Regions from separate parts of the Paenibacillus sp. FSL W7-1279 genome, predicted to be linked through region 2. Evidence: riboswitches for the same ligand, from Rfam matches in the RefSeq annotation. Region 2 holds a riboswitch; the other holds the start of a gene.

Region 1 (15,222 bases), 350 kb from region 2:
GCCGTATTCGATGACTTGACAATCGTACTTGGCTTCAAGCGTCTGCAGAACTTTATCCGTTCCGAAATAGGAATTGCTTGTGCAAAACTCAATGATAATGGACATTGTTATTAGACCTGCCTTAAGATTGGCATTTTATTTTGCCGGTTTATGTACTATAATATAGGGAGGAAAGGAGTTGAACAAGATGAGTGAAAACACGCAAACCACTGTATATGATGAAGTGGCTGAAGTGCTTGATAAACTTCGTCCGTTCCTTCAGCGCGACGGCGGTGACGTGGAACTGGTTGACGTTGAAGACGGCATCGTTAAGCTGAAATTGATGGGTGCATGCGGTAGCTGCCCTAGCTCCACCATTACTCTGAAAGCAGGGATCGAACGCGCCCTGGTTGAAGAAGTAGAAGGCATTCAAGAAGTAGTTCAAGTATTCTAAATCTTCTTTAACTATAAAGAGTCTTGGTTTCCCTCGTGGAACCAAGACTCTTTTTTTGAAATTAAAGAATATATAAGTTTTCAGCGGAGCATAAGCAATTCTTTAACTGCAATGATATGTTTAGGGAGCCCCGCAAAGTAAAAAGAATTTGGAATTAGCATAGCAGCATGGACTCCACTTTGTGGCGTCATTTTAGGTTATTCCGGTTTAATCAACGGACGGATCGGATCCAGCCCGCCGGATATATCCATGATATTGCCGGTAATGAAATCCGACTTATCCAGGCATAAATATTCGATCACCCTGGCGACGTCCTCCCCGCTTCCCGATCGTCCGCGCGGGGTCAGCCCGTCTTGGATGCCCGATACCTCATCGATAGTCTTCTCCTTGTTGGCTCCGCGAATATCCCCCGGACAGATCATGTTCACGGTGATTCCATACGGGGCTTCTTCCACCGCAAGGGTCTTCGTAAAGGATACCAGGCCCACTTTAGCGGCAGCGTAGGCTGAACGCTGAGGCCACGCGCGGGCTTCCCCGGCATGCCCGAACCCAAAGTGGATGATGCGTCCCCACTTTTTCTCCCGCATGGCAGGCAGAACACGGTGGTCCAGCAGCATGACGCCGGTTAAATTGCCATTCACCATATGTACGATTTCGTCGCGGCTGTACTCCGAGAATAGACGACGTTCCCGAATGAACGGCCCTGCGTTGTTCACCAGGATATCGATGCTTCCCAGCTGCTCCTCCGTCTGATCCACCAATGAATACAGCTCACGCTCGCTGGCGATATCGGCTTTAATCGCAATGGACTTCACGCCAAACCCCTCGATTTCGCGGGAGAGCGCTTCCGCTTCATCCTTGCTGTTTACATAATTTATAGCCAAATGACATCCCTGCCGGGCTAACGACAGCGCCGTCATTTTCCCTAATCCTGTCGCACTGCCTGTAATCAGCGCCACTTTTCCCTTCAAGGCTTTCCCTCCTCAGATGGATATCCTTCCTTCAGTATAAAAGATTTGATATGGCCTAACAACTTGCAAACCCGGCAGAAGGGCCCATTATACAAAAAAAGAAAGGGATTATCCATAAAGACCCACGGTCTTTTGGATAATGCCCTCTCTTCTCGAATACGATGAAACTTATGTTCAGCATCATCGAGCCTTGGTGCTCGAATTAGAATGCCGGAATGACAGCACCTTTGTACTCTTCTTCAATAAAGGTCTTCACGTCCTCGGAAGTCAGCGCCTTCGCCAATTTTTGAATGGCGTCGGAGTCCTTGTTGTCCGGACGAGCTACCAGCAGATTGGCGTAAGGGTTCTCTTTGTCTTCGATAAAGAGAGCATCCTTTGTTGGATCCAGTCCCGCTTCAAGCGCGTAGTTCGTGTTGATGACAGCCAGATCCAGCTCATCGAGCATACGCGGCAGCATCGCGGCTTCAACTTCTTTGAACTCCAGGTTCTTCGGATTTTCCACGATATCCTTAGCGGTAGCTTCAAGCTTGGTTTCATCCTGCAGCTTAATGACGCCATTCTTGGACAGCAGGGTCAATGCACGGCCCGCATTCGATGGGTCACTTGGGATCGCCACAACGGCTCCATCCTTCAGCTCATCGGCCGATTTAATCGTTCTGGAGTATGCACCCAGCGGCTCCACATGCACGGCGATCACGGACTCCAGGTCCAGTTTGCGCTCTTTGATTTCATTATCCAGGTAAGGCTTATGTTGGAAGAAATTCGCGTCGATTTCCTTGGAATCCACTTGCGTATTAGGCAGCAGATAATCCGTAAATTCCACGATTTCCAGGTTCACGCCTTCCTTTTCAAGCGCCGGTTTGATATGCTCCAAAATTTTGGCGTGTGGTGAAGGCGAAGCACCTACTTTCAAGGTTACGGTCTCTTGAGCGCCGCCTCCTGTTGTTCCCCCTGGCTCAGCCGCGTTATCCGCAGGCTTGCTGCCGCACGCAGCCAGCACCGTAACCAATGTCAAGCTGATCAATGCCAATGTCCATTTTTTCATTTTAAAAACTCTCCCTCCGAAAATATATTATTTTTTTATATTGTCTTCCTTGATGCCTCATCCATTCCGTTATTTTCTTGTAAAATGTCGGACCAAGCGATCTCCTGCCATTTGCAGCAGTTGTACCAGCACAATCATTAATACGACGGCCAGAATCATAATCTCGGTCTCATAACGGTAATATCCATACTTGATGGCCAAATCGCCCAACCCGCCGCCGCCGACTTGACCGGACATCGCGGTATACGAGACCAGGGTTACAATCGTAATGGTCATCCCAGCCAGCAAACCCGGGCGAGCCTCCGGAAGGAGAACCCTCCATATGATTTGGCTTGTCGAGGAGCCCATGGCATGAGCCGCTTCAATGACCCCTTTGTCCACCTCATTCAAGGCGGTTTCCACGAGTCTGGCGAAGAATGGCGCCGCGCCTATCACGAGCGGTGGAATGGTTCCCAGCACGCCATAAGAAACACCCACAAGCGATTTCGTAATCGGAATCATCGCAACGATCAGGATAATGAACGGAATCGAACGCAGGATGTTCACAATGAACGACAGGATCGAGTATCCGAAGCGTACCAGGCCGGATGTGGATCTAGCGGCCATGTAGAGCAGCACGCCAATCGGCAGTCCGATAATGAAGCTGAACAATGCCGATGCCCCCAGCATCCGAAGGGTATCCAAGGTTGCCGTCCATATTTCTTTCCAGTCGATCTGGGTAAAATCGAGTTCGAACATTAATGAATCACCTCCACGTCTAATCCTTGCTCAAGGAGCTTCCGAATCGTATCTTCAATAGCGCCCTCTTCCCCTTCAAAACGGACAATGAGTTGGCCGTACGGCGTTTCTTTGATCGTGGAAATGGTACCCTGCAGAATTGCAAAATTCACGCCCGTCTCATGGACGGTATGGGACAGAATTGATTCGTACGTTTTCGATCCAAGGAACGTAATCTGCACCGCCCTTGAAGGTCCGTTTGTCTGTCCCTGGATGGCCAGCCGGAGCGCTTCGCCGCTGTCCATCTCCTGACGGATAAATTCCTGGGTTACCTCATGCTTCGGCTTCAGGAACACTTCCGTTACCGGCCCTTGCTCCACGATGCCGCCTTGATGAATGACGGCGACCCGGTCGCATATGCTCTGAATCACATGCATTTCATGGGTAATCAGCACGATCGTCAGATGAAACTTTTTGTTAATGTCCAGCAGCAGGCGCAGGATCGAATCCGTCGTCTGCGGGTCAAGAGCCGAAGTGGCTTCGTCGCACAGCAGTACTTCCGGATCACTCGCGAGCGCTCTGGCGATGCCCACCCGCTGCTTCTGGCCCCCAGATAGCTGAGACGGGTACTTGTCCCGATGCGCCTCGAGCCCGACCAAGGCCAACAACTCGGATACTTTACGTTCCAGTTCGGCGTTCGGCGTCTTGATCAGACGCAGCGGAAACGCAATGTTATCGTACACCGTCGCCGATGACAACAGGTTAAAGTGCTGAAAAATCATGCCGATTTTGCGGCGTTCCGCCTGAAGCTGCTTCTTGCCAAGCGACGTTAAGTTCTTACCGTTCACCCACACCTCGCCCGAGGTAGGACGCTCCAACAAATTGATACAACGGATCAATGTACTTTTACCTGCACCGGAGTGTCCGATCACTCCGAAAATTTCTCCTTTTTCAATCGACAAATCCAATTCGGACAACGCAGTTGTTAAAGTTCCGGCTTTTCCGTACTGTTTCGTCAATTGCTTGAGCTCAATCAATCCGATAATCCTCCTTTTTCCATAGCTTCATATCTATTTACCCAAAAGAAAAGAGCCTCTTTTTGTAGAATCAAAAAGGGCCCTCTTTACGTAAAAGTCAACGCCTTTTCTCATCTGTCAAAGCCAAAGGATATCCTGTAGCTTTGAAGGAATTAGCACCATGTCACTCCATGCGTCATCGCGTTAAGCAATTACACGCTGGAGTCGGTTGCCGGGCTTCATCGGGCCTGTCCCTCCGCCTCTCTCGATAAGAAAACATCGATATGAAATTTTTCCGATTAATTTGATCTGATTTGATAACATTTAATGAATGCAATAGTTAGTATAGATTCTTTTCAGGTTTTTGTCAAAAGGAATTTCATGGCGATTTTGTGCCTAAGTCCTGACTCCATTTTTCGCCCAAAGCTTGTTCGTATATTTATAAGAGGCCGCCAGACTCCGGCATACCATATCAACGCCCTGTTTGAGATCGTCCAGGTGCTGGCCGATATCCTCCAGCTCGATCTTGTCCGACAGTCCTTGATGACGCTGCCACAAATCATCCTGCATCTCGGAATTCATGTAATGGATTTCGGCGTTGCGCCGTTTCCGGAGGGTGTTCAGCGGTGTTTTGTAACGATCCTTGATCTCCTCCAGCTCTTTGGCCAGCTCTCCGTGGGCCTTCAGGAATTTAAACTGCCGCAGGACCGTAAAATAAGAGAAATGCGCCTTCACCTTGGAGGTATGAAGATCATACAAATCGTTCAACACCGTCCCCAGCTTGTCAAGGATCGAAAATACGCGGATGAAGCCGTTTTTGTAAAAATACACATACCGCTGATATTCCCCTTGCTCCTGAATCGACATGTCATCGATGTAACCCGATTGGATCGATTGGCTGAAATGCCGGGCCGCATTCCAGCTCTGTTCCAGCTCATCCAGGGAAACGATCAACCCCCGGGTCCAAATCTCAAGCTTGCGAAAATCATGCGTCGGATCCTGATTTTTCTCCATTTCCTTCTGCAGCAGCCGGGTTGTTTGGACCATCGATTCAATGGCTTCCTCAAGCAGGCCGTTATTCTGCCGGGGCTGTTCCCCAAGTAGCATTCGAAGCATGGCGGTACCCCCTCGCGTCATCAGATTAACCTTGGTTCTTGGATCGCTATTTGCCAAAATAGGGATTCCACCGCGTTTCAACCGTTTTCACGATATCCTCACGCGGGAATAACTCATCCGGGTATCCCGGTTTCATTCGTTCATCCATCAGGGGATTGTTCTTATAGGATGCCCCCGAAACGACCAGACAACCCCCATCTCCTTGATATCGGACACGTCTTGCGGATGGCTTGGTTATCATCGGCTCCCCCTTACTATACAACAAAGCCCTCGAGGCAAGCTCGGGGACTTTGCATAAAAGATGTTGCCTGAAATTCGATCTTTTTTTTGCTTTTTTTCTTATACGATCTTTTCGCTTGGCATGCTATGATCCGGCCGCATTTCGGCTTTAACCGGCCTGCTGAGCTGCCAAACCCTGACACTTAAATAACACAGTACGCCGAATAAGGCGGAGATCAACAAGGTATGCCCCAGTGCGGAGAATACGTAAACCTCCTCGTTATGCATCGTTGCCATAATGAGGGCGCCGCTGAACACCTGCAGCAGGCAGAGCACGGTTGCCGAGATGCCCAGCATCTGGATCTCCCGGTTGTCGCGGTTGCGCCAATATGCAAAATGCCCCATCACCGCCACAACGATCAGCAGCAGAAGCGCCGCCACGCGGTGCATAAAGGCGATGCCTACCCCTCCGCTCAGCTCCGGTATCACTTCCCCGTTACACAGCGGCCAGCCGGAGCACCCTTCCCGGGAATCGGTATGGCTCACGAATGCACCGATATAAACCACGATGTAACTGTACAAGGTTGTGCCCCATACTAAATTACGGAAGCCCTTGCTTACCCGAGGCAGACGCTCCAAGTCTACGGGCCCCTTCGCCTGTTCTACCCGCCGCATACCCAAAGCCAGCATGACAGAGCTAGCAAAGGCAATCAGCGAGAAGCCAAAATGCAGCGCCATAATCGCAGCCGATTGAGGCTTAACCACCGCAAGCGCACCCATGATCGCCTGTACAATAACGAATACCGAGGTCCCGATAACATAAGCCATCAAATCCCGGCGATCCCGCTTGTACTTCCAGAACGCAATCAGCGAAGCGAGCGCCGCCAAACCCGCCATTCCACTAACGGCCCGGTGTGAATACTCAATCATGGAGGATACCGTGTAAGCGGGAACAAATTTACCGTTGCACAGCGGCCACTCCTGACCGCAACCGAGTCCCGAGCCCGTCTTTGTCACAACCATGCCACCGAACGTCGCGCAGAACATAACTAAGCATGTTATGTAACTCAGCCATTTTAGTTGTTTATCATTCACTTATCTCACCTGCTGCTCCTAATCATTCACTATTTAAACCTTTACAGGATCGCATCGTACACAGTCCACATTTCATTATACCTGATTCTGCCGCCACGGTCACTTGAGCGATTGTGACAAAATGTTCAAAAATGAGAAAAACCTTCATGATCCAGGTACTTGACTTCATCGCCATATCTCTATTCGATATATAAAACAACACCGCCGCCAATTATAGATCAAGGCGGCGGTGCTATGGTCACCCTTACTTATGAATCGTACTGTATACGTCCACGGCACGCTGCAGGAAATCTTCAATTTCCTCGCGCGATTTGCGGAGTTTGTTAACATAGCGAACCAGCTCGCGTCCATCGGAGTATGCAACAAAGCTGGGGATACCCAAAATATTTTGCTGCTGACTCACGTCACCGACAGCATCGACGTCAACCTCTACCAGAGTCAATTGGTTTGAGAACTTCGTCTCAACCTCCGGCATGAATGGATCGATAAACTTGCAATCGCCGCACCAGTCTGCTTTAAATACGGCAACAGTCAGTCGCGGAGACTGGATTGCAACCTGAAATTCTGCTTCCGAAGTGATTTTTTCCATTGATTATCTCCCCTTTACGTCGAGTTCCTTCACCCTTAGTGAATCAAAATGTTGAGTGGAAGTCAAATTTTAGAGCATACTGACATTATGATGTTCACAGACAGGGATTAACCATCAGAAAGTGCAGGTGACCCCCGAATGCACTCGAACGGAGTCAAAAATAAAAAAAACCAGGGCAAGGATGTATGGTCATGGGCGTCAGCCATTCCGCAGGCCCTGACAGAATCATGGTCGGGGATGATTGCATCATGGCGATTCTCCTTAAAGCTCCGGACAAGCAGACACGAATTGCAATGGGACCCTGCAGCGGTAAGGGGAATTCGCGTAAAGCTCAAGGAAATCCTATACTCCCATCCCTATCTGCAGCAGAGCGTTACCCCGTTTCTGTTCCCTTCCATGCAAGGGTATAGCGATATTCGGATTCATGAACCAGGTGCAGATGTTCAGCTATCCCAAGAAGAGCAGCAGTTGATTCATCATATTCAGGAGGCCGCAGCCGCAGCCAACCGGAGCAACGTAACGCGTACGCAAGCCTATTTGGACTGTTATATATCGCATCCTGAGCTGCATTGGGCTTTGCTGGCCCATATGGTATCGCGTAATGCCGGGTGGAATATGAGCGATCTGAAAGGCGGATTGATGTCGGATCTCACGGATCCGACATTCAAGAGCAATCTGTACCGTTTCCTGGAGCGCTGCAATGCGCTGATTTTCCAGGACGCCTACCCCCAGCTGCTTCTCTATATACACAGTCGAAATAAAGGCAAGCCCCTATTTCATTTACTCCCCCACTTTCATGTTTCATCGTTCATGACACCGTTCTGGGAACAGTTCTGGCAGGATCAGAGCAGTTCGCTGCTTACGGTGGCACTCATCATTAATGAACAGAACTATATTGAGGGGCGTGTGGCGAGACATCCTTTTTACCAACAACATATTCTGGAGAATCCCTTCTTTCGGATGCATGAGCTGACCCGGTTGAATCAAATCGTGTTTCCGCTGGGTCAAGTCCAACGAACAGAGTCGGGGGAAAGCGCTGGGCCAAAGCTCCTATCCCCAACCAGGCCACTGGCCGGACTTACCATCCCCAAGTTTGACGACCTGTCCATTCGGATCAAGGCTGGCCGTTCGCTGTATGCTTTATTGTTTGGGTATGAGGAGATTTACCGCGCTGTGCTGGCCTTCGCGCGATCCACCAAGCACCAAGGATCGCGCGCTGAATACTGGCCGGGCTTATTTACGCCGACCCTTGAGCAAGCCATGAATCATGGCCACGCGGGATCTGACCTCATCACTTCCGAATGGCTCCCGGGTGGCCAACGTCTGTACAGCCCTTATCTTGAGGAGATCTGGGAGGATGACCCCCCCGAGCCGATTCCCCGGTACGACTGGTTTCAGGGCCGTGCGATGTTTAGGCATATCCGCAAACCGTTACGGCCGCTGCTGCCGGATATTACCCACGCCCATCGGGCCGCTCTGGAGAAAACCTCCATCGTGCATGATGTGTCTGATCAGTTCCATCCGCATTAAAATGAAAAGAGACCGTCCCGATACTGCAAGGAAGGTCTCTTTTCGGTTCTATTTACAAGATAAGTGAAACTTAGTCTATGTCTCTATCCCCGCTCCCGCATACGTGCAGGCTGCAGTCTCATAAGCGGACGGAACACCTTCTGCAGTAGGCGCGGGTAACTGCTCAGCTCCGATTGCCGCAATACGCCAAACACCACCAGCAGGACAAGATATATAATGACTACGGCCACGCCTACAACCAGGCAAGTCAGCAGGAATGCCAACCGTGCCGGCATGACATCGACCATTTGAATACCGGCCAGATTCAGGCCATATCCGATTCCCCCGGCAGCAATCACCGTCAGCACGAAGCCCGTCCAGCGTTTGCCCAGGATGGAGAAGGATACAATCCTTTTAATCGATCTTATATTCAGTATCGTAATGACAAGGAAACAGAGCGCCGTGCTCCCTATGATCCCGTAGATTCCAAAGAACGGAGCAAGCAGGAAGCTGGCTGCAAGCTTGACCACAACCCCAACCATCACGTGAATCATCGAGAGCTTGGCCTTGCCGATTCCGAGAAGAATGGAATTTGTGGTCATCATCGTGATTTGGAAAATCGTACCGAACGTCAGAAATCCAATAATCCCGCTGCCGCCCAAGGAACTGAACAGCAAACCATTAATGGAATAGGATGCCACGCATAGCGCAATCACCATCGGCATGCCTGTTAAAATGGCAATACGCATAGCCAGCGATACTTGCTGTTCCAGATGCTCCTGATCTTTCTTCGCAAACGCTGCAGAGATGATCGGAATGAGCGAGGTGCTCAGGGCAATGGCTAGAATCGGCGGAATCCCCGCGACGCTCTGCGCCCGATTTCCCAGTACAGCGAGGGCTGCAGTCGCCTGTTCCAAACCAATCTGTCCGATCAACAGCGGCTTGACGATCGAGCTGTCAATAAAGTAAACAGCCGGAACCGCCAGGGAAGACAGCACAATCGGTATAGACAACGTGAATATATCCCGGTATATCCCGCCAAGCGGAATGGAACGGTCCGCTGCCGGCATCTTGAGCTCACGATCACTTCGACGAAGTTTAACCGTGAAGTACAGCATGACTGCAAATGCTCCGATACTGCCGAGTACGCCCCCGAAGGAGGCGCCGGCTGCAATCCAGGTATCGTCGTAACCCATCCGCAGCAGCACATAGGCCAAACCGATCGCTGTCACAACCCGTGCAATCTGCTCAATAATCTGCGATATGCCGCCAGCCGCCATATTATTGCGTCCCTGGAAGTATCCCCGCATCATGGCGATGGCCGGAAACAGCAGCAGCGCTGGGGCCAATGCCTGAATGGCCGCGGCGGCCTCCGGCTGCTTAGCAATATGGGTAGCATAATAAGGGGCTCCGAAATAAAGCAGCAGCGTCATGACAACGCCTGCTGCTCCGGCAAAAATAAGCGCAGCATGATAGACACGACGGGCCTCCGCTGGCTTGTTCAAAGCATGGCGCTCAGATACCATTTTACTGAGCGTGCTGGGAATGCCGGCCGTTGCTACCGTTAACAGCATTAAATACACGGCATTGGCGATCGTAAATGAGGCATCCCCTATATCATCCAGCATATGCTCCAGCGGCACCCGCTGGACGAGCCCCAGTACTCGGGCTACCAACGCAGCAGCGGCCAAGATGATCGTACCTTTAATAAATGACTCTTTCTTTGACAAAACCGTACCCTTCTTTCTCCTCCAAAGCGCCTCTTACAGCGATTCCTAAGCGTCTATTAGAAAATCCAAATGAAGAAAATAACAATCATCGCGAGCTGTAAAATAACCTTCACCACAATGCTGCTGAACAATCCAATGACCGATCCGAATCCAACCTTCATGGATTTGCTCGGTCCCGAACCTGCCAGCATTTCACCCAAAAATGCTCCGAGGAACGGTCCGATAATCAATCCAAAAGCGGGAATAACGAACGGCCCGATAATTAAACCGATGGTGCTGCCCCATATCGAGGCTTTGGAACCGCCGAGCTTCTTAACCCCCCAGGCGTTAACCGCATAATCGGCAATGAAGAGCACCACCAGAATGATGGTCTGAATAATCCAGAACCATGAATTGTAATGCTCGAATGTAAAGAACCAGCCGTAAACGAACAGCGCCAGATAAATGGCGACAACCCCCGGCAGAATAGGGTAAATCGCTCCGGCCATCCCAATGATAAACAGAGCGATAACGATAATCCAGCCCAATATGTCCATCAACATCTCACCTTTCGATCAAAATATGATCCCTGATGACCTCAACGATGCCGTCCTCATTGTTGCTGGAAACCACAAGGTCCGCTTCATCCTTAACCGTCTGCTGGGCATTGCCCATCGCCACGCCGAGGCCGGCCTGCTGAATCACAGCCAGGTCGTTCAAGCTGTCGCCTACGGCTACGACTTCGGACATGCTAATGCCGAGCAGCTCGCACACCTGTCCGATTCCGGTCGCTTTGTTAACGCCCTGCGGATTGATTTCCAGGTTATCCGGCGAGGAGTTCGTGATCTCCAGTCCGCCCATATCCTGCAGGCGCATCAAAATGTTGTGACGCACCTCATGATCATTCGTGGTGTAACCGAATTTCAGCCATTCCTGATTCGCGATATCGTCGGTCCAGTTCTCAGAGTTATACAATCTTTCTACTGAATACGCCCAGAACCATGATCCGGTTTCAATGGCCAGTGCGTGCATTTGCTCCACGAGCTTGCTGTCGAGCAATGCGCGGCGGTGTAATTCATATGGCGCACGCCATACCTCGCCTCCGTTCACCGTTACCATCGGTGTCGTCAGTTCAAGCTGTTTGGCATACGGATACGCGTCCTGAAACGGCCGGCCTGTCGATAGACAGACATGAATGCCGTGCCCTACCGCTTCCTTGATCCACTTCACCGTTTCCTCAGACACTTCATGATCGTCCCGCAGCAGCGTACCGTCCATATCCAGTGCCAACAATCGATATTTATGTTTCATGGTATTAACCCCCTTACGAATCACAAGCAAACATAACGACATTTTACCACAAAAGGCATGGCGTCAAAACATTTCCCCTATGAATAGCCGCCCCGGACATGCCAAAACTGAGGTAACGCTAGTCTCAAGTAGTATTTCCCAAGCTCTCGAACAAAGCACACGACCCTTGAAATAAATGAGCAGTGTAAAAGAAAGAATATGAATACCTATATGCTACGATATTACTGAAGACAACCCCGAAAGGAGTCATAAAATTCATATGACCAAACTCAATGAGACACCTGTCGTGACGGCAGAGATGTTGATTCGAAGACCCGTTTCAGAAGTATTCGAGGCTTTCATCGATCCTGAGATTACAACCAAGTTCTGGTTTACCAAAAGCAGCGGCAAGCTGGAGGAAGGCAGCCATATTCGCTGGGATTGGGAGATGTACGGGGTCCATGATGACGTGTACGTTCAACATATCGAAGTCAATCACCGCATCGCGATCGAGTCTTCGGACCAGACCAAAACCGAGTGGACATTCACGCCACGGGGCGATCATGAGACCTTCGTTGCCATTACCCACTCCGGATTTACAGGCAATGCGGATGAAATGGTACAGGGAGCTATTGATTCCATGGGAGGATACACCATGGTACTCTGCGGCCTCAAAGCGCTGCTGGAGTTTAACGTCGTCCTTAATCTGGTGGCGGACAAAGCTCCAGACGCCCATGTGTAACGGATAAAAAAACGGCAGCCAACCCATTGAGGGCACTTGGCTGCCGTTTTTGAAAATATCCTCTTATTCGTTACTGCCATCCCCATTCTCACCCTCGGTTTTTTTAGGATGAGGCGTACCGTCGAGTCCGTAAATCTCGTCATACGCGTCAAAAATTTTACGGGCAACCGGCGCGGCACTCTGGGAACCGAAGCCTGCTTCCGGAATGACCACGGCGACGGCCAGCTTCGGATTTTGCCGTGGAGCAAAGGCGATGAACACCCCGTTCTCCACCCGGATCCGAGTACCGTTTTTATAAATATCCTGCTCGGATGTTCCTGTCTTCCGTGCAAAATCATATTTAAAATCTTCAAATGCTCGAAGTCCTTGCGTATTCATCCCTGCAATGACTTCATTCCAGTACTGCTCTGGGAATTCCGCTTTATTTAATACCTCGCGTTTGAATTCCTTGATCACATTGCCGTCCTGATCCACAATCTTGCTCGCAAGCTGCGGCCGAATGCGTTCTCCCCGATTGGCAAGCGTGCTGGCATACTGCGCCAATTGGAGCGTCGTATATTTACCGGACTGTCCGAAGGAGGCGTACGCCATGGCAGCCAGATAACTCCCCGCCTGCTCGATGTTGGTATATTCGATGATGCCTTTATGCTCCTTCGGCAGACCGGATTCGGTTGATACCCCAAGCCCGAATTTCTTCATGTACTTATCCCATACATCAACGGATTCGGAGCCGTACTTGTTGTACAGCTTTTCCCCAATCCAGTCAACCATAAAGGCATTGGAGGAATGCTCGATCGCTTTTCTTGCGTTCAGGGACCCGTAGGCTTTACCGCCGGAGTTCCGAACCCTCGTATTATCTTTACCGAAGAATGCAGCACCTGAATCAGGATAGTAATCGTTCGGCCCAAACAAGTTTTCGTTAAGCCCGATGAGCACCGACAAAGGTTTCATCGTGGAGCCGAGCAGCACGACCGATTCCAGATTGTTGCCGGAGCGCCCGGAACTGTACGGAGAGATCGTACCGTTGCCGTAATACTTCATGACGGTTTCCCAATCGTCGGTTCCATTCTCCCATACGTTGGGGTCATAGTCCGGCATGCTGGCCATGGCGACAATGTTGCCGGTATCCACTTCCATCGCTACCGCATAACCCGTGAGCGCATTCGGATGCGTTTTGCCGGAAACCGGATTGGCGTGCAGCCATTTCAGCTGATCGATGATCGCCTGCTGCGTAGCTTTTTGGATGTCCTTATGAATCGTCGTATGGATGTTGTAACCCTTCTCCGGGGCAATCATGGTCGGTACCCCGTCCGCCATGTTCTGCGGATTAATCGGAATGCCGATATATCCGTTCTTGCCGCGCAGCTCATCCTGGAACATCATTTCGAGTCCGTCTACGCCGACCTTCTCCTGCTCCGTGTAGATAAGTCCCGGATCCTTTTGCTTCTTGTTCTGCTCATCGATCTCCTTATATTTATCCAGTGTCTTAATGCCTCGGAACTCTTTCAAATAACCAATCGTTTGAACGGCGATTTTGTCCGGGTTGTATTGACGCTGGCTCTCTTCCACGACCTCGACTCCGGGATACTCGTTCTTATGCTCCATAAAGTAAGCCACTTCTTTAGTTGAGAGATTCGCCTTAATGCGTCTTGGCTCATAACCCGGCTGCTTGTTAAACTCCAGGTCCAACGCTTTGATCACATCATCCACCGTTAGCTTCTCTGCTTTCGGATCACCGTATTGATCGAAGACCCTGACCATTTCCTCGGCCAGCTTTTCGATTTCCGGACGGTTCTTCTTCCCTCGTTCGGATGAACTGTAATCCTTTAACAGCGTTAAATACAGTGCTTGGGAGGGTGTCGAGTAGGCAAGCGGCGTTCCGGAAGCATCAATGATGCTGCCCCGGATCGGCTGAAGCGGGAAATTTTTAACCTGTCCGCCGGTTTCGAGCTCTTTTAGCTCAGGTCCTTCAACAAACTGCAGTATAGCAAGGCGTATAATAATGACACAGAATATGATAAAAGTGCTGAAAAAAAATAGATTAACCCGCAAGTTAAACTGACTGCCGGCATCTTGTTCTTCTTGTTTGCGCTTATCCGGCCTAAACCCTTTCACGTATGCTTCTCCCCTTTATCCACAATCACATAAACCCATATTAACATAAACGCCCCCCCACTTCATCTGGAAGGGCCCTCCTGATGAGAAAGGGCGGACTTCCCTTGCTCCAAAGTCCGCCCTTCTCCATATCAACACACGATCAAAACACCTGCTCCTTAATATGCGTTTCATTAAAGCGAGGCGGGTTAAACCAGTTTCCGCTCTGTGCCCAGGTCGGGTCCAGCGGTATCCATCGCTTCTCTTCACTCAAGTAGACCTCATTCCAGGCATGCGGACCATAACCGCCTTGGCCATTATATCCCCTGCCGGTTACGACCCGGACTTTCAGATCCTGAGACCGGGCCATCATGGCATACAGCCGGGCATAATCAATGCACACGCCTAACCTGGTGTCATACGTATCCTGCGGTGTCTGCTCTTTCCATATCCGCTGCTCTTCGTACAAGGTCACTTTGTCGTGATCATATGTTATCCGGCTGCCAACCCAATCATAGAGCTTTCGCGCTTTCTCTTCATCGGTTGACGAACCCTTTACAACATGGGCTGCCGTCTGCTCAATGCCCTCGGGAATCTTGTGGTCGATGACCTCATACTTCCGCTGAATGATCCCGTTCAATTCTTCCTGAACCGATTGGGTAAAGACCGGCAGCTTC
Region 2 (15,222 bases):
AGAGCTTAGCGAATTGAAACTGAAGGTGCTTGACCTGCTGAAAGAAGACGCGAGAAGATCGCCGGCTCTGCTCTCTACTCTACTCGGTGTAGATGAGGAAGAAGTAAAGACCTCCATTGCGGAGCTTGAACGAGATCACGTCATTGTTAAGTATGCGACCGTAGTCAACTGGGGCAAGGTGGAAGACGAGAAGGTTACGGCGCTGATCGAGGTTCAAATTACACCTGAGCGCGGAAGAGGCTTTGAAGGAATTGCGGAACGGATTTATTTATTCCCGCAGGTGAAGTCCGTCTATCTTATGTCTGGCGCCTACGACTTGCTGGTTGAAGTGGAAGGCGGAAACTTGCGTGAGGTGGCCAACTTTGTTTCGGAGAAGCTGTCACCTATCGATTCTGTATTATCGACCAAAACGAATTTTATTTTGAAAAAATATAAACAAGACGGGATTATTTTTGAAGAACGTCAAGAAGACAATCGTCTCCTGATCTCGCCGTAAAGGAAGCGTGTGCTATGATTGTGAACGAACAGCAGCTTGCAGAAAATAACAGGAAATCGATGAGCTCCTATTTGGCGCCCAGGGTCAGGGACATTCAACCCTCTGGAATCCGGAAGTTTTTTGATCTCGTCAGTGGAAATAAGGATATTATCACACTTGGTGTCGGTGAGCCTGATTTCGTAACGCCGTGGCATGTACGAGAAGCCTGCGTATATTCATTGGAGCGCGGGTTTACAGGATATACGTCCAATGCCGGTATGCCTGAACTTCGGGAGGCGATCGCGGAATATTTGAACGACAGTTTCCACGTGACCTATAATCCTGCCAATGAAATGATCGTAACCGTAGGCGGCAGTGAAGCGATTGATCTGGCGCTGCGTGCCTTGATTGTTCCCGGAGATGAAATTCTGATCCCCGAGCCGTGTTACATTTCTTACTCGCCGATTGCTTCAATCGGTGGCGGGGTGCCCGTTGGTATTGAAACGACGGCAGAGCATCATTTCAAACTGACCGCCGAGGCGCTCGAAGCGCAAATCACCCCCAAATCAAAGATTCTGATCCTGTGTTACCCAAGCAATCCAACAGGAGCGATCATGACCTATGAGGATTGGCTGCCCATTGCGGAAGTAGTGGAAAAACACGATCTGATTGTGATCTCCGATGAAATCTATGCTGAGCTCACGTATGAAGGCAAGCACGTCAGCTTTGCCTCGATGCCAGGCATGATGGACCGCACCATTCTGGTAAGCGGCTTCTCGAAGGCTTTTGCTATGACTGGTTGGCGTATGGGGTATGTGTGTGCTCATTCGGATCTGATTGGCGCCATGCTGAAAATCCACCAGTATACGGTTATGTGTGCACCCGCAATGGGGCAAGTCGCCGCGCTCGAAGCATTGCGTAACGGCATGGGGGAAAAGGACCGAATGGTTGAATCCTATAACCAGCGGCGCAGGCTCGTGGTTCAAGGGCTGCGCGAGATCGGTTTGGATTGCCACGAGCCACAGGGAGCGTTCTACGCGTTCCCGAGCATCAAGCGAACGGGACTTGGCTCGGATGAATTTGCCCAGCGCTTGCTGACCGAGGCGAAAGTGGCTGCCGTACCGGGCACCGCATTCGGTCTTGGCGGGGAAGGATTCATTCGCTGCTCATATGCTACATCCATTGCCCAACTGAATGAGGCCTTGGAGAGAATGGGCAATTTTGTGGAAAAAATAAAGTAGGCAAGGAAATCGTTGAACTTTTTCCTTGAATTAACAAAAAAATTACTTTCCATTGGCAAAATATATGTTATAATTTTATTTTGGGGGCAGAATTTTACTTTCCAAGGAGGGATCACCAGTGTTTTGTGATTATGAATTGTCAAACTACCGTGGTGACTATACGGCTGAAGACAATAATCACGGTAAATGGTCAATTAAATCAGCCAAATCCACTCCTCAGGAAATTACCTTGGAAGACGAAATTCACATGCTTCGCCGAAAGATGGAACAAATTTTTTTGGAAGAGCAGTCCTTCACATCAGAGATTGTCATCGAGATCAGCAGTTTGCTGGACTTGAAGATTAACGAATATATGAAGGCCCATCCCAAAAAGAAACTATAAAATACGATCTGATTGAATAATACAAGGCTGTTCCTGGGGCTAGATGCCTTACGGATCAGCCTTGTTTGCGTTTAAATGATTCCCTCTGATGTAAAAAACCGTCCCGGAATCATGATGGGCCTGGGCTTATTCCGGCGCAGAGGGACCCTGATTCGAAATTATGCTATAGTTGAGCATATTAAGAAAAACGTCGATCGACGTACTTTCTCAGAAGACAGACCGCGGTTAAAGGAAGTTTTTCTTGCGATTATAGAATTGCTCAGCTTCGCTGAAACTATAAATTCTATAATCTTAAGAAATATGGTGTTATTGAATAAGGATCGGACGATGAAATGGAGGATATTGTGATGAAGGTATATACGAGAACGGGAGATGCAGGGGAAACTTCAATTATTGGCGGTCGTGTGCCCAAGGATGACCCGCGGATAGAAGCGTATGGCACGATTGATGAATTGAACAGCTTTGTCGGTCAGGCCGTGTTTTTGGCCAAGGAAGCCGACTTTGAGGAGCTGCACCTTCAGCTCGTTCGAATCCAGCATGAACTGTTCGATTGCGGCTCGGATCTGGCCTATGCGAGGCCTCGAGAGGGTAAACTCAAGGTAAGCGCCGAGCTTGTGGACAATCTGGAGGTATGGCTGGATGCTTTCGAGGAGAAGAACCCTCCGCTTGAGCGTTTCATCTTGCCTGGCGGAAGTGCGTTGTCTTCGCTGCTTCATGTATGTCGGACCGTATGCCGCCGAGCCGAGCGGTTGACCGTTTCGCTGCAGCGAACCACGGAAATCAATCCGGAGGTCCGCCGGTATTTGAACCGATTGTCCGACTATTTCTTTGTGACTGCACGGGCAGCCAATGTGCACGCCGGGATTCCGGATGTCGAATATGAGCGAAGCGGAAAGGTGTTTCGGTAATTCATGAGTTTGTATTATCCGCCTATCAGTTATGTCGTGTCCCCACAGGAAGACGGCATGCTGCTTAAGACCATTTTGCAAAAACGGATGGGAGTATCCCGTAAGCTGCTGTCTCGCCTCAAGTTGACTGAGCAGGGCATCATGCTGAACGGGACCCGTGTATACATTAGCGTTAACGTGCATGCCGGAGATCTGATCGAAATCCGGATGGAGCAGGAACGATCGGACGATATGCTGCCCCAGCCGATGAACCTTCATATTCTGTACGAGGATGAACATTTGCTTGTCCTGAACAAGCCTGCGGGGATCATTGTCCATCCGACGCACGGGCATTATACAGACACGCTGGCGAACGGCGTCGTTCACTATTGGCAGGAGAAGGGCTGGAACTACCGGTTCAGAGCGGTTCACAGGCTGGACCAGGAGACTTCCGGCGTGTTGGTGATTGCGAAGAATGCATATATTCACCAGCATGTCTCCGAACAAATGATAGCCGGCACCGTTGACAAGAGGTATGTAGCATTTGTTCATGGCAAGCCTGCTTTGCCCTCAGGCGATATTGACGGTCCGATTGATCGGGACCCGTTAGAGCCCCACCGCCGCATCGTAACTCCCGAAGGATACCCTTCGCTTACGCGGTATAAGGTATGCGAAGCTTACCCTTCCGGATCCTTGGTCGAATTAAAGCTGGAAACGGGTCGTACCCATCAAATTCGGGTGCATATGCTTAGCATCGGTTGTCCATTGATTGGAGATCAGATGTATAGGCATCCGGTTTACGGCGATCGGGAGTTACGATCAGACGGAGCGGAGGCGGCTTCGGACTTGGCTGCCGGTCCAGCAGATCTGGAAGCCGAAACGATCATGAGGCTGGACCGCTATATGGGCCGGCAGGCGCTGCATGCAGCGAGCCTGAAGCTGATCCACCCGATTGAGGGGAGCACGATGACATTCACAGCCCCGCTTCCTGAGGATATGAACGCACTGAGAAACATGCTCGCGGAAGAGGCGACTTAAGTAGGTTCAAAACAACACTAGAAGGAGAACGTATCGAATGAGCAAACTGAAAGTATATCAATATCCGAAATGCGGGACATGCCGCAACGCGGTCAAATGGCTGCAAAACGAAGGACATGAGCTGGAACTTCAAAATATTTTTGAACAACCGCCACAAAAGGAAGAACTAGCCGACCTTATCGCCAAGAGCGGCCTGGAACTTAAGAAATTTTTCAATACGAGTGGCGAGGTCTACAAGGAAATGAATCTGAAGGACAAGCTGCCTGGGCTCTCCGATGAGGAGAAGATCGAACTGTTGTCGTCCAACGGCAGATTAATTAAGCGTCCGATCGTGACGGACGGCAGTAAAGTGACCGTCGGCTTTAAGGCGGAACAATATCAGGAGTCATGGCAGAAGTAGAATGGATCCAGTGTATACACATTCTCCTGCTGAAGAAGGTAGAGCATCCCAAGGTCTTTCGAGCGCCGGGATGCTCTTTTGTTTTAAGAGATAAGAAAGTATAAACATCCGAGGCTTAGCATCCTTATCTCGCAAGAAAAACTTCCGCAAAATGCGGTCTGTCTACTGAGAAAGTACGTCGATAGACGTTTTTCTTAAGAGATAAGAAAGTATAAACGTCCGAGGCTTAGCATCCTTATCTCGCAAGAAAAACTTCCGCAAAATGCGGTCTGTCTACTGAGAAAGTACGTCGATAGACGTTTTTCTTAAGAGAAAAGAAAGTATAAACATCCGAGGCTTAGCATCCTTATCTCGCAAGAAAAACTTCCGCTAAATGCGGTCTGTCAACTGAGAAAGTACGTCGATAGACGTTTTTCTTATGAACAGCCAATGATAGGAAATTCAAAGAAATACCTTATGACAAGCCCAAGACTATATAGGGATATGGTATAATGACAAGGTATATTTAAGGTTATATCAGAGAAGTTAAAGTTAGGAGCGATCATGACTGTGATACCCAATCAACAACCATCCTTAATGCTTGTAGACGGGATGGCTTTATTATTTCGTGCTTACTATGCAACCGCGTCAAGCGGCTATATCCGTCGAACCAAAGCGGGTGTACCGACCAACGCGATTTACGGCTTCCTGCGCTATATGTGGGATGCTATCGATAAATTTCAGCCTACCCATGTGGCGTGCTGCTGGGATATGGGATCAAAAACATTTCGTACAGAGCAGTTTGCGTCGTATAAAGGCAATCGTCCGGAAGCACCGGATGATCTGGTTCCGCAGTTTTCGTTGGTACGCGATGTGACGGAATGTCTGGGAATTCCGAACCTGGGCGTCGTGGGCTATGAGGCCGATGATTGCATCGGCACGCTGGCCAAACGGTACGGGGATAGCATGAATGTCATGATCCTGTCGGGGGACCATGATCTGCTTCAGCTCGTGAATGATTCGACTTCCGTCATCATTATGAAAAAGGGACACGGCAATTATATGCACTATACCCCGGAAACGTTATATGCCGAAAAAGGACTTTCTCCAAGACAGGTTATCGATGTGAAAGGCCTGATGGGAGATACGAGCGATAATTATCCGGGCGTACGCGGGATTGGCGAGAAAACGGCAGTCAAGCTGATTCAGGAGTATGAATCCGTGGAAGGCATTCTTGCGAATCTTGATTCACTGACCAAAGGGGTCCGCACCAAGATCGAGGCGGATTTGGAGATGCTGCACCTGTCCCGGGCTTTGGCCGAAATCCATTGCGAGGTTCCCATGGAGTGCGAATTGGATCTGTGCCGCTTAAGCGTGGATCACGAACGTGCATTAACCAAACTGGAGGAGCTTGAGATGAAGAGCCTCGGTCATCTTTTTGGTGTGGCGGTGGTTTCCTAGTCATGCGGAGACGGTTTAATTTCGGAAGAAAATCAATTTTGACCGGTCTACTGCTCGGGACATTGCTGCTTCTTATATCGGCATGTGCCTCCGTCCAGACTCCTTCAACCGATACCTCTAAACAGCCCTCAGGGGCCGAGAAGAAGGTGGAAGTTATGGTTTCGGCAGCAGCAAGCCTCAAATCCAGTCTGGAAGAGACCGGACGACGATTTGAAGCGGAATTTCCAAATATTACGCTGCGTTATAATTTCGGCGGTTCGGGCTCTCTTGGACAGCAGCTTGAGCAAGGGGCGCCCGTAGATTTGTTTATATCCGCAGCAACCGAGCCGATGGATCGATTGGTCGAGAAGGGGATCGTGCAATCCGATGCGGTTCAGTTGATGTTTCGAAATGCATTGGTGCTGATTGAGCCTGTCGGCAAACAGAACGTGAAGCATTTACCGGATCTATTAAAACCCGAGGTGCGCGTTGTGGCCATTGGGCAGCCGGATACTGTACCGGCCGGAGAATATGCCAAGGAGGCTCTTCAGAATGAAGGCCTTTGGGATGATGTCGAATCCAAGGCGGTGTATGCCAAGGACGTGACGCAAGTTCTGGCTTATGTAGAGTCGGGGAATGCAGACGCCGGTTTTGTGTACAAAACCGATCTGAAGAGTTCCGCCAAGGCAACGCTTGCGCTTGAGGTCGATCCGGACAAGCACCAACCGATCGAATATCCTGCAGCGGTTCCCGGTAATGCCAAGCATCCGCAGGAGGCTGAGGCTCTTCTCGAATTTATGCGGAAGCCTGAGATCAGGGATATCTTCACGGAGGCTGGATTTGAGGTAGCGGAGGCATCGCCGTGACCACGACCGAAATGTTCTGGATGCCGGTATGGCTGTCGATAAAAACATCACTGCTGTCCAGCATCATTGCATTTATACTGGGAGCAGCAGCAGCACGCTGGATGTCCCGGCGCTCGTTTGTCGGCAAGACGGCGGTAGAAACGCTGCTGATGCTTCCGCTCGTGCTTCCGCCTACGGTGGTTGGCTTTCTTCTGCTTGTCATGCTGGGCAGAAACAGCTGGATAGGTTCAGCTGCCGAATGGCTGTTTGCCAGACCCATCATTTTTAGTTGGGGAGCCGCGGTCATAGCGGCTATCGTGGTCTCGTTTCCGCTTGTGTATCAGAGCATGCGGGTGGGCTTTGAGTCTGTGGACCCGGAGCTTGAGGATTCGGCGCGATCGGCCGGGGCCGGCGAATGGCAGGTCCTTCGCTGGATTACGCTGCCGCTTGTTCGCAGGGCGGGAATTTCGGCGTTCATACTGGCCTTTGCCAGAGGTTTAGGGGAATTTGGGGCAACCTGGATGGTTGCAGGCAATATACCGGGCGTTACGCAAACGCTGCCCACGGCGATTTACGTTGCGGTAAGCAATGGCGAGAGCGGGCTGGCGTGGGCGTGGACGGCGGTCATTATTTTGTTCTCATGGCTGTTACTGGCCGCGTCAGGAACGGGCAGAAGCAGAGAAAGAGGCGGGCAGACTTGACGGGAGCACCATGTTTACATATGCTTCGAATAGAGCTTGTTAGCAACTATATAGAGAACAAGGCACAGCACATCGTGGAGAGGATGGAAGAAGCATGAGTTTACTTGGAGCAATTGAAGCAGGAGGAACCAAGTTCGTTTGCGGCGTGGGTATGGAGGATGGAACGGTTGTGGAGCGAGTGAGCTTCCCGACAACAACCCCTGAAGAAACCATGGCAAATGTCTTTAACTTTTTTGCTGATAAGGATATAGAGTCGATCGGAGTCGGTTCTTTCGGGCCGATTGATCCGGTGAAGGGCAGCCCGACTTATGGCTGCATTACAACGACACCAAAGCCGCATTGGAGCAATTACAATATTGTCAAAGCATTGGAAGAGCGTTTTAATGTTCCGATTGGGTTTGATACCGATGTAAACGGAGCAGCTCTTGGAGAATATACATGGGGCGCTGCCCAGGGACTGGATAGCTGTCTGTATATCACCATTGGAACGGGAGTAGGAGCAGGCGCCGTGGTAGCTGGTGAATTGATCCACGGATTGTCTCATCCGGAGATGGGGCATATTTATGTGCGCCGCCATCCGGAAGACCGGTATGAAGGGACCTGTCCTTATCATGCAGATTGTCTGGAGGGGCTTGCAGCCGGACCGTCTCTTGGCAAACGTTGGGGAGTTCCCGGTGTGGAATTGACGCCGGATCATCCGGCTTGGGAGATGGAGGCTTATTATCTGGCACAAGCGCTGATGAATTATGTCCTCATTCTGTCCCCTCAGCGAATCGTGATGGGCGGAGGCGTTATGAAGCAGGAGCAGCTGTTCCCGCTGATCCGCACGAAGCTTCAGGAGCTGCTGGCCGGATATGTACAGCATCCAAGCCTTCATGACGGGATTGATCAGTTCATCGTTCCGCCGATGCTCGGCGATAATGCGGGTCTCTGCGGTGCATTGGCGTTGGCCAAGCTTGCAGTAGATGAGGCCAAGAGCGTTCAAGCTTAACTTTATTTGTTATATAGAGTGAGCCAAAATGAGTTTGACTTTATTACAGATTATGGTATTATGAATTCAACAGTATAACGTATGGAACGGGAAGCACCTTTCTTTGTCGCTGCGGCGGAGGAGAGGTGCTTTTTTGCGTTGTTCCATCGTTGTGCTGAATGCTAAACGGGAGGTATTCGAGGGATGCAAATTGTATTCATGAATCAGATGAGCGGAGCGGATGAGTCAGGTCACCTCCGTTCTGCTCAAGTATGGATCGGTGAGGAAGAGGGAGGATGGCGGCTCGGCTGGCGGAACATGGAACCGGACGGTGAAGTATCCGATGATGAGTGGTATGAAGGGAATTCATGGAATGAGTTATTATGCGTGTATCGACATCAATTAGCGAAGAAGCTTGGAGAGGGGTTCCGGCCGCTTGTGGAGGGGGTATTCCACGAACCGGGAGAGACTGGAGGCAAGAATCTTGGGGTGCAGAAGCTGCAGTGCTACAGTGAGCTGTATGGCTCGGAGGAGCTGTACACGGAGCTGTGTGCCTGGCGCAGGAGAAAGGCGGCTTCCGGAAGAAAAGCACCTTATTTCATTGCCAGCAATCGGGTGCTGCGCATGATTAGCGCCTTCATCCCCCAGAACGAGGAAGAGCTGCTGCAGCTTCCGGGAATCGGAATCAGCAAGTCTTCAGAGCATGGGGCGGAGTGGCTGGAGATCACGTCAGGAATCGAGCGAACCACAACCTTTCCACTGGATTGGGTTGATAAGCAGCTGCAGGAAGAGGTGTTCTTGTCCTGGCTTTATAAGCAGAAGGAGCAGCGATATAAGCAAGAGCTGGACCGCTTCCGAATTCGCCGTACGATGCTGCTTGGCATAGCTGAGGGAGCTTCGCTGACCGAGCTGGAAGAACGCACTTCGTTATCTCGTCGAGATTTGGTTGAGGAATTGGAGGGCCTTGAGAAGGAAGGTTATGATACGGAGCAGCTGCTGGAGGTTGAGCTGAACACGATGACGGCTACAGAGCAGGCGACGGTATGGAAGGCTTTTGAAGAGCTGGGCGATACATTTCTTAAACCCGTATTACAACGGGTATATGGAGAAGGACAAGCCCACAATGGAGAGGTAGAAGAGATTGGCGGAACGGAGAAGCTGTATGAGCGGCTGCGCCTGATCAGGATTCGCTTTCGGCGGGAAGAACCTGGTAAAGCGAACGCAGGCTAATTCCAGGTAATGAAAACAGGACGGATTCCCTTGCGGCAGGGAGATCCGTCCTGATGGTTTCGAGAGCTTCATATCCAGTCTTTCTTACGGAACAGATAAAACATGAGAGCACCGGCAGAAATCATGACGCCTATAACTACATAATAAGAATATTCCCAGTGAAGCTCAGGCATATTGTCAAAGTTCATGCCGTAGATGCCTGTAATCAGCGTCAGTGGAATGAAGATCGTTGTAATGGCGGTAAACACGCGCATGATTTCATTGGCCCGATTGGCGATACTGGATTGGTAAGCCTCTCGAAGGTTCCCCATGAGATCCCGGTAGGTTTCGAATGTTTCGGAAATTTTCACGGCATTTTCATAGATATCGCTGAAATATTTTTGCAGCTGGTCATCGATCAGCCGGAGATCTTTTTTGTTAAGTGTATTGATAACTTCCTTCTGCGGTCCAAGCACCTTTTTCAACCAAAGAATCTCGCTTCGCAGACCGATGATCTCGCTGAGGTGGGATTTTTTGGTATGCATCAGAATGTCTTCCTCCAGCTTTTCAATCCGCGCCTCGATGCGGTCCCCGACGGAGAAATAGTTGTCCGTCACAAGGTCGATCAAGAGATAGAGGAAGCGGTCAGGCGTGCTGACTTCATCCTCCCAGAGAAGCGGTTTAACGGTGCGCAGCTCGTGGATCTTTTGCTTGGTCACCGTAATAATAAAATGTCTGCCCAGGAAAACATTCAATGCCCGAAGGAAAATCTCTTCGTCGTCAAACCGGATGCTGTTCACGACGATAAAATAGTGGTTCTCGTATATTTCAATTTTGGGACGCTGCTCCTCTTCACTGAGGCAATCCTCAACCGCAAGATCATGCAGGGAGAAGAGGGGCTGCAGTTCCGCTAAATCATCCACATCCGCATCCAGCCAGTAGAAGCCGCTGGCCGGAGGTGTCAGCGTCATTTCGATGTCATCAACAGGGGTAAATACGCCCGAATCGACCAACCGGATTTTCATCTGATATCACTCCTTTGTCAAATTCAAGCTGCTTGGTTAAGCAGTAAAGGCACAGGATATCAGCCCACCGGTATACGGGCATAATCAAGGAAGGTTAGAATACGATAAAAAGCGCATGAAAAATAACGCCGCCCTCTGCCGGTAAGCTGATCTTAATCCTATGCGGTTGTGCGTCTTGTGCATCCAGTTTCTGGCTCGGGTCACCGTCCATCTTCCATGTCACCTCTTTCATACTCGGTTTTAAACAGCACTTGTCTAGTATAACGCCGGGTGTAGGACCTTTCAAGTTGAAATCCGGTCCAGCCAGGGGCCACGGTACAGGGTATGGAAACCTTCGGTGAAGTGTGACGGACTTTATGAAAAGGTTCTTGACGAAAAATTGGGAATGATTTAAAGTAAGTATCAATTACGAACAATTTAAGACAACTGAATAAAGCGAAATCTTATCAAGAGCAGGTGGAGGGACTAGCCCTATGAAACCCGGCAACCGGCGGCAACATCGCACGGTGCTAATTCTTGCAGGAGATACGACGCTTCTTCGAAGCCGTTGTATAGTCTGACAGATGAGAGAGGCGCATTGTGATACGTATATGATGACCTTTCTCTACTTTGAGAAAGGTCTTCTTGCGTTTATACAGTCTAACGCTCTTTCTCACAGCTTTTTTATGGATGTATCATTTCATATTTCGAAGGAGTGAGCCACGATGCCAATTAAAATTCCGGATGCCTTGCCGGCAAAGGAAGTTCTGGCTGGAGAAAACATTTTTGTCATGGATGAGAGTCACGCATTTCATCAGGATATCCGCCCATTGCGGATCGCTATTTTGAACCTGATGCCTACCAAGGAAACGACGGAGACCCAACTGCTGCGATTGATCGGTAACTCCCCGCTCCAGGTGGATGTTGTCCTTCTTCACCCGAGTTCGCACGTTTCGAAGAATACGTCGGCTGAGCATCTGAAATCATTTTACAAAACCTTTGAAGAAGTGAAGAACCGTCGTTTTGACGGCATGATCATTACAGGAGCTCCGGTCGAGCAGTTGGAGTTTGAAGAAGTGAATTACTGGGATGAGCTTACTGAAATTTTTGAATGGACCAAGACGCATGTGACCTCCACGCTCCATATCTGCTGGGCATCGCAAGCCGGACTTTATTATCATTACGGCGTGCCGAAATACAGCCTCGAGGAAAAATGCTTCGGCGTATTTCCACATACGATCAATGAAACATGTACCAAGCTGCTCCGCGGATTTGACGAAATGTTCTTTGTTCCGCATTCCCGTCATACGGAAGTTCGGCGCGAAGACATTACAGGCATTGACGATCTGGTCATCCTGTCCGAGTCCGAGGAAGCAGGCATTTATTTGGTATCAAGCCGGGATGGAAAGCAGATTTTTGCCACAGGGCATTCCGAGTATGATGCGGACTCTCTAAAGTGGGAGTATGACCGGGACGTTGCCAAGGGCATGGACATCGAACTGCCGCGCAACTATTACCCGAATAATGATCCAACAAGGACGCCTCCGTCCATATGGCGGGCGCATGCAAACTTATTATTTACTAATTGGCTCAATTACTATGTATATCAGGAAACGCCATACGATATTGGTCCGCAAATATAGCAGTAAACGGGAGGAGAGTTTGTGATGGAGAAGAAACCTTTTAATATAGAGAGCCGGCTGGCACAGATCGGCTCGGTGCAAGAACCGGTAACCGGAGCCGTGAATTTTCCGATTTATCAGGCTACGGCATACCGCCATCCCAAATTAGGCCAGAGCACGGGGTTTGACTACGCCCGTACGAAAAATCCGACCCGGTCGGTACTGGAGGACGCCTGCGCCGAGCTGGAATCCGGCGATGCCGGCTTTGCTTGCAGCTCGGGCATGGCTGCCCTTCAGACGATTTTTGCTTTGTTCGGTCAAGGGGACCATCTGATTGTATCGTTGGATCTGTATGGTGGGACGTATAGGCTGCTGGAGCGGATTATGTCCAAGTTCGGCGTTACGGCTACGTACGTGGATACGAATGACCCGGATGCGCTGGAAGGGGCAAGAAGGCCCAACACGAAGGCTGTATTTATCGAAACGCCGACCAATCCGCTTATGATGATTACGGATATCGAAGCCGTCTGTACGTGGGCAAGGCATCATCAACTGATCAGCATTGTGGATAATACGCTGCTTACTCCGTATTTCCAAAGACCCATCGAGCTTGGGGCGGATATCGTTATACATAGCGCCACCAAGTATTTGGGAGGACATAACGATGTGCTGGCGGGGATCATCGTAACGAAGGGCAAGGAACTATCGGAGGAGATGGCTTTCCTTCATAACTCCATCGGCGCTGTGTTAAGCCCGACGGATTCCTATCAGCTGATGAGAGGAATGAAGACGCTTGCGCTGCGTATGGATCGGCACGAGACGAATGCAACCGCAGTGGCAACGTTTTTGACAACTCACCCGGCGATCGGCGAGGTGTATTATCCTGCCCTGCCGGACCATCCGGGACATGACATCCAGAATCGTCAATCCAGCGGCAACACGGGCATCTTCTCCTTCAAGGTGAAGGACGCCCGTTATGTGGAGCCCGTGCTGCGGCACATTAAGCTGATTGCGTTCGCAGAAAGCCTGGGGGGCGTTGAGTCCCTGATGACATACCCTGCTGTTCAGACCCATGCGGACATCCCGCTTGAGATTCGGGAAGCAATCGGCGTGGATGACCGCTTGCTCCGGTTCTCGGTCGGCATCGAGCATGCGGATGACTTGATCGCGGATTTGGATGCTGCACTGAGCGCGGCCATGGCTGAAGTGGAAGGGAGCACGGGAGAATGAGCATCGATAAAGGTCCATCCGGATTGGAAACGCAAACCAAGCAGTTAGCTGCTAAACGGGGACACGAGGAAGAACTGCGTTTCGAGACAAAACTATTGCATTTCGGCGGGGAAATCGACCGGGCAACCGGCGCCTCAAGCGTTCCGATCTATCAAGCCTCGACGTTTCACCATGAAGACATCTTTAACCCGCCGCAACACGATTACAGCCGTTCCGGCAATCCGACTCGGCAGGCGCTGGAGGATTATATCGCCCTTTTGGAGGGAGGCGTACGCGGTTTCGCTTATGCTTCCGGTATGGCAGCGATCTCCAGCTCGTTCATGCTGCTCAGTGCGGGGGATCATATGATCGTGACGGAGGATGTGTACGGCGGAACCTACCGCTTGCTGACCAGCATTTTAAGCCGTATGGGCATCGAGAGCACCTTCGTGGACATGACCGATCTGGATCAGGTGAAGGCGGCCCTCAAAGCGAATACGAAAGCCGTCTATATGGAAACCCCTTCAAACCCGACCCTGAAAATTACCGACATTGGTGCGGTGACGGATTGGGCGAAGGAGCATGGCCTGCTTACCCTGCTGGATAATACGTTCATGACGCCGTTTTACCAGCGTCCGATTGAATTCGGCGTGGATATCGTGATCCATAGCGCGACCAAATTCCTTGGCGGGCACAGCGATGTGCTGGCAGGTCTCGCGGTAGCCAGAACCGAGGAGCTGGGAGACCAACTGAAGCAACTGCAAAATGGTTTGGGCACGGTCCTTGGGGTCCAGGATTCCTGGCTCCTTATGCGCGGAATGAAAACACTCAGCACACGTATGGCCCACTCCGAGCAAAGCGCGGCCAAGCTGGCGGCCTGGCTGCAAGGGAGAAGCGACATTGAGCAAGTGTACTACCCTGGCCTCTTGAATCATCCGGGACGTGAAGTCCATGAGAAGCAATCGAGCGGTTATGGCGCGGTCATCTCTTTTGACGTCGGCTCAGGCGAACGCGCCAAGCACGTGCTGAACCATGTGAAGCTGCCGCTGGTAGCGGTCAGCCTGGGAGCCGTGGAGAGCATCCTGTCGTATCCGACAATGATGTCGCATGCGGCCATGGGCGAGAAGGTTCGGCATGAACGCGGAATTACGGATGGCTTGCTTCGTTTCTCGGTCGGACTCGAGGATGTGGACGATCTGATTGCTGATCTGGATCGGGCTTTTGCTGCCAGTTACTAAAGATTTGCCAAATCATAGAATTCGGCATCCTGTCACGGACGGGATGTCGTTTTTAATGCCGGATTGTGGTAGGATGAGATAGAAAAAGTTTTGCTGGTGATTTGTTATTTTGCTCTAAGTAGGGAGGCTGCAAGAATGAGTGCGGTAAACCGTATATTGGATAAAGCTTTACGCGGTGAGCGTTTGAACCTGGAAGATACCGTAACGCTTTTTGAAAGTGATGAGATTGAGAAAATTGGTCATGCGGCGGATGTGATGACAAAGCGTCTGCATCCGGATCCTATCACGACATTTGTTATCGGCCGGAATATCAATTACACAAACATATGTGATGTATTCTGCCGTTTTTGCGCTTTTTATCGCAGACCCGGCTCTTCCGAGGGCTATGTACTGCCCGATGAAACAATCTTCCAGAAGATTCAGGAAACCGAGGATGTGAACGGTACTGAGATTCTGATGCAGGGCGGCGTTAATCCGGATTTGCCTTTCAATTATTATACCGACCTGCTTCGCAACATTAAGAAGCGGTTTCCTAACATCACGATGCATTCGTTCTCCCCGGCGGAAATTATGAAAATGGTG

The links. A riboswitch is a leader RNA that binds a small molecule or an ion and turns the genes downstream of it on or off. The one in region 2 is predicted to bind S-adenosylmethionine.
Region 1: another riboswitch for S-adenosylmethionine. It lies ahead of MKY82_RS28720 (methionine ABC transporter ATP-binding protein); the one in region 2 lies ahead of metA (homoserine O-succinyltransferase).

What each region holds. Positions count from the first base shown of each region.
Region 1 is NZ_CP150215.1:6,334,995-6,350,216, forward strand. Features, by position in the region: gene MKY82_RS28695 (YuzB family protein) at 1-105, opposite strand, end outside; gene MKY82_RS28700 (NifU family protein) at 188-433, shown strand; gene MKY82_RS28705 (SDR family oxidoreductase) at 631-1,404, opposite strand; gene MKY82_RS28710 (MetQ/NlpA family ABC transporter substrate-binding protein) at 1,607-2,449, opposite strand; gene MKY82_RS28715 (methionine ABC transporter permease) at 2,519-3,187, opposite strand; gene MKY82_RS28720 (methionine ABC transporter ATP-binding protein) at 3,187-4,203, opposite strand; SAM riboswitch class I at 4,311-4,457, opposite strand; gene MKY82_RS28725 (Cthe_2314 family HEPN domain-containing protein) at 4,579-5,298, opposite strand; gene MKY82_RS28730 (hypothetical protein) at 5,345-5,539, opposite strand; gene MKY82_RS28735 (heme A synthase) at 5,638-6,612, opposite strand; gene MKY82_RS28740 (thioredoxin family protein) at 6,857-7,201, opposite strand; gene MKY82_RS28745 (DUF2515 family protein) at 7,340-8,731, shown strand; gene MKY82_RS28750 (polysaccharide biosynthesis protein) at 8,815-10,440, opposite strand; gene MKY82_RS28755 (DUF456 family protein) at 10,497-10,976, opposite strand; gene MKY82_RS28760 (Cof-type HAD-IIB family hydrolase) at 10,984-11,730, opposite strand; gene MKY82_RS28765 (SRPBCC family protein) at 11,990-12,451, shown strand; gene MKY82_RS28770 (penicillin-binding protein 2) at 12,515-14,566, opposite strand; gene MKY82_RS28775 (transglutaminase domain-containing protein) at 14,709-15,222, opposite strand, start outside.
Region 2 is NZ_CP150215.1:5,984,303-5,999,524, reverse strand. Features, by position in the region: gene MKY82_RS27070 (Lrp/AsnC family transcriptional regulator) at 1-496, shown strand, start outside; gene MKY82_RS27065 (aminotransferase class I/II-fold pyridoxal phosphate-dependent enzyme) at 511-1,716, shown strand; gene MKY82_RS27060 (aspartyl-phosphate phosphatase Spo0E family protein) at 1,835-2,098, shown strand; gene MKY82_RS27055 (cob(I)yrinic acid a,c-diamide adenosyltransferase) at 2,446-3,006, shown strand; gene MKY82_RS27050 (RluA family pseudouridine synthase) at 3,010-4,023, shown strand; gene MKY82_RS27045 (arsenate reductase family protein) at 4,061-4,423, shown strand; gene MKY82_RS27040 (5'-3' exonuclease H3TH domain-containing protein) at 4,967-5,863, shown strand; gene modA (molybdate ABC transporter substrate-binding protein) at 5,866-6,708, shown strand; gene modB (molybdate ABC transporter permease subunit) at 6,705-7,388, shown strand; gene MKY82_RS27025 (ROK family protein) at 7,483-8,379, shown strand; gene MKY82_RS27020 (HRDC domain-containing protein) at 8,563-9,588, shown strand; gene corA (magnesium/cobalt transporter CorA) at 9,657-10,592, opposite strand; SAM riboswitch class I at 11,033-11,162, shown strand; gene metA (homoserine O-succinyltransferase) at 11,297-12,214, shown strand; gene MKY82_RS27005 (PLP-dependent transferase) at 12,239-13,423, shown strand; gene MKY82_RS27000 (aminotransferase class I/II-fold pyridoxal phosphate-dependent enzyme) at 13,420-14,640, shown strand; gene mqnC (cyclic dehypoxanthinyl futalosine synthase) at 14,776-15,222, shown strand, end outside.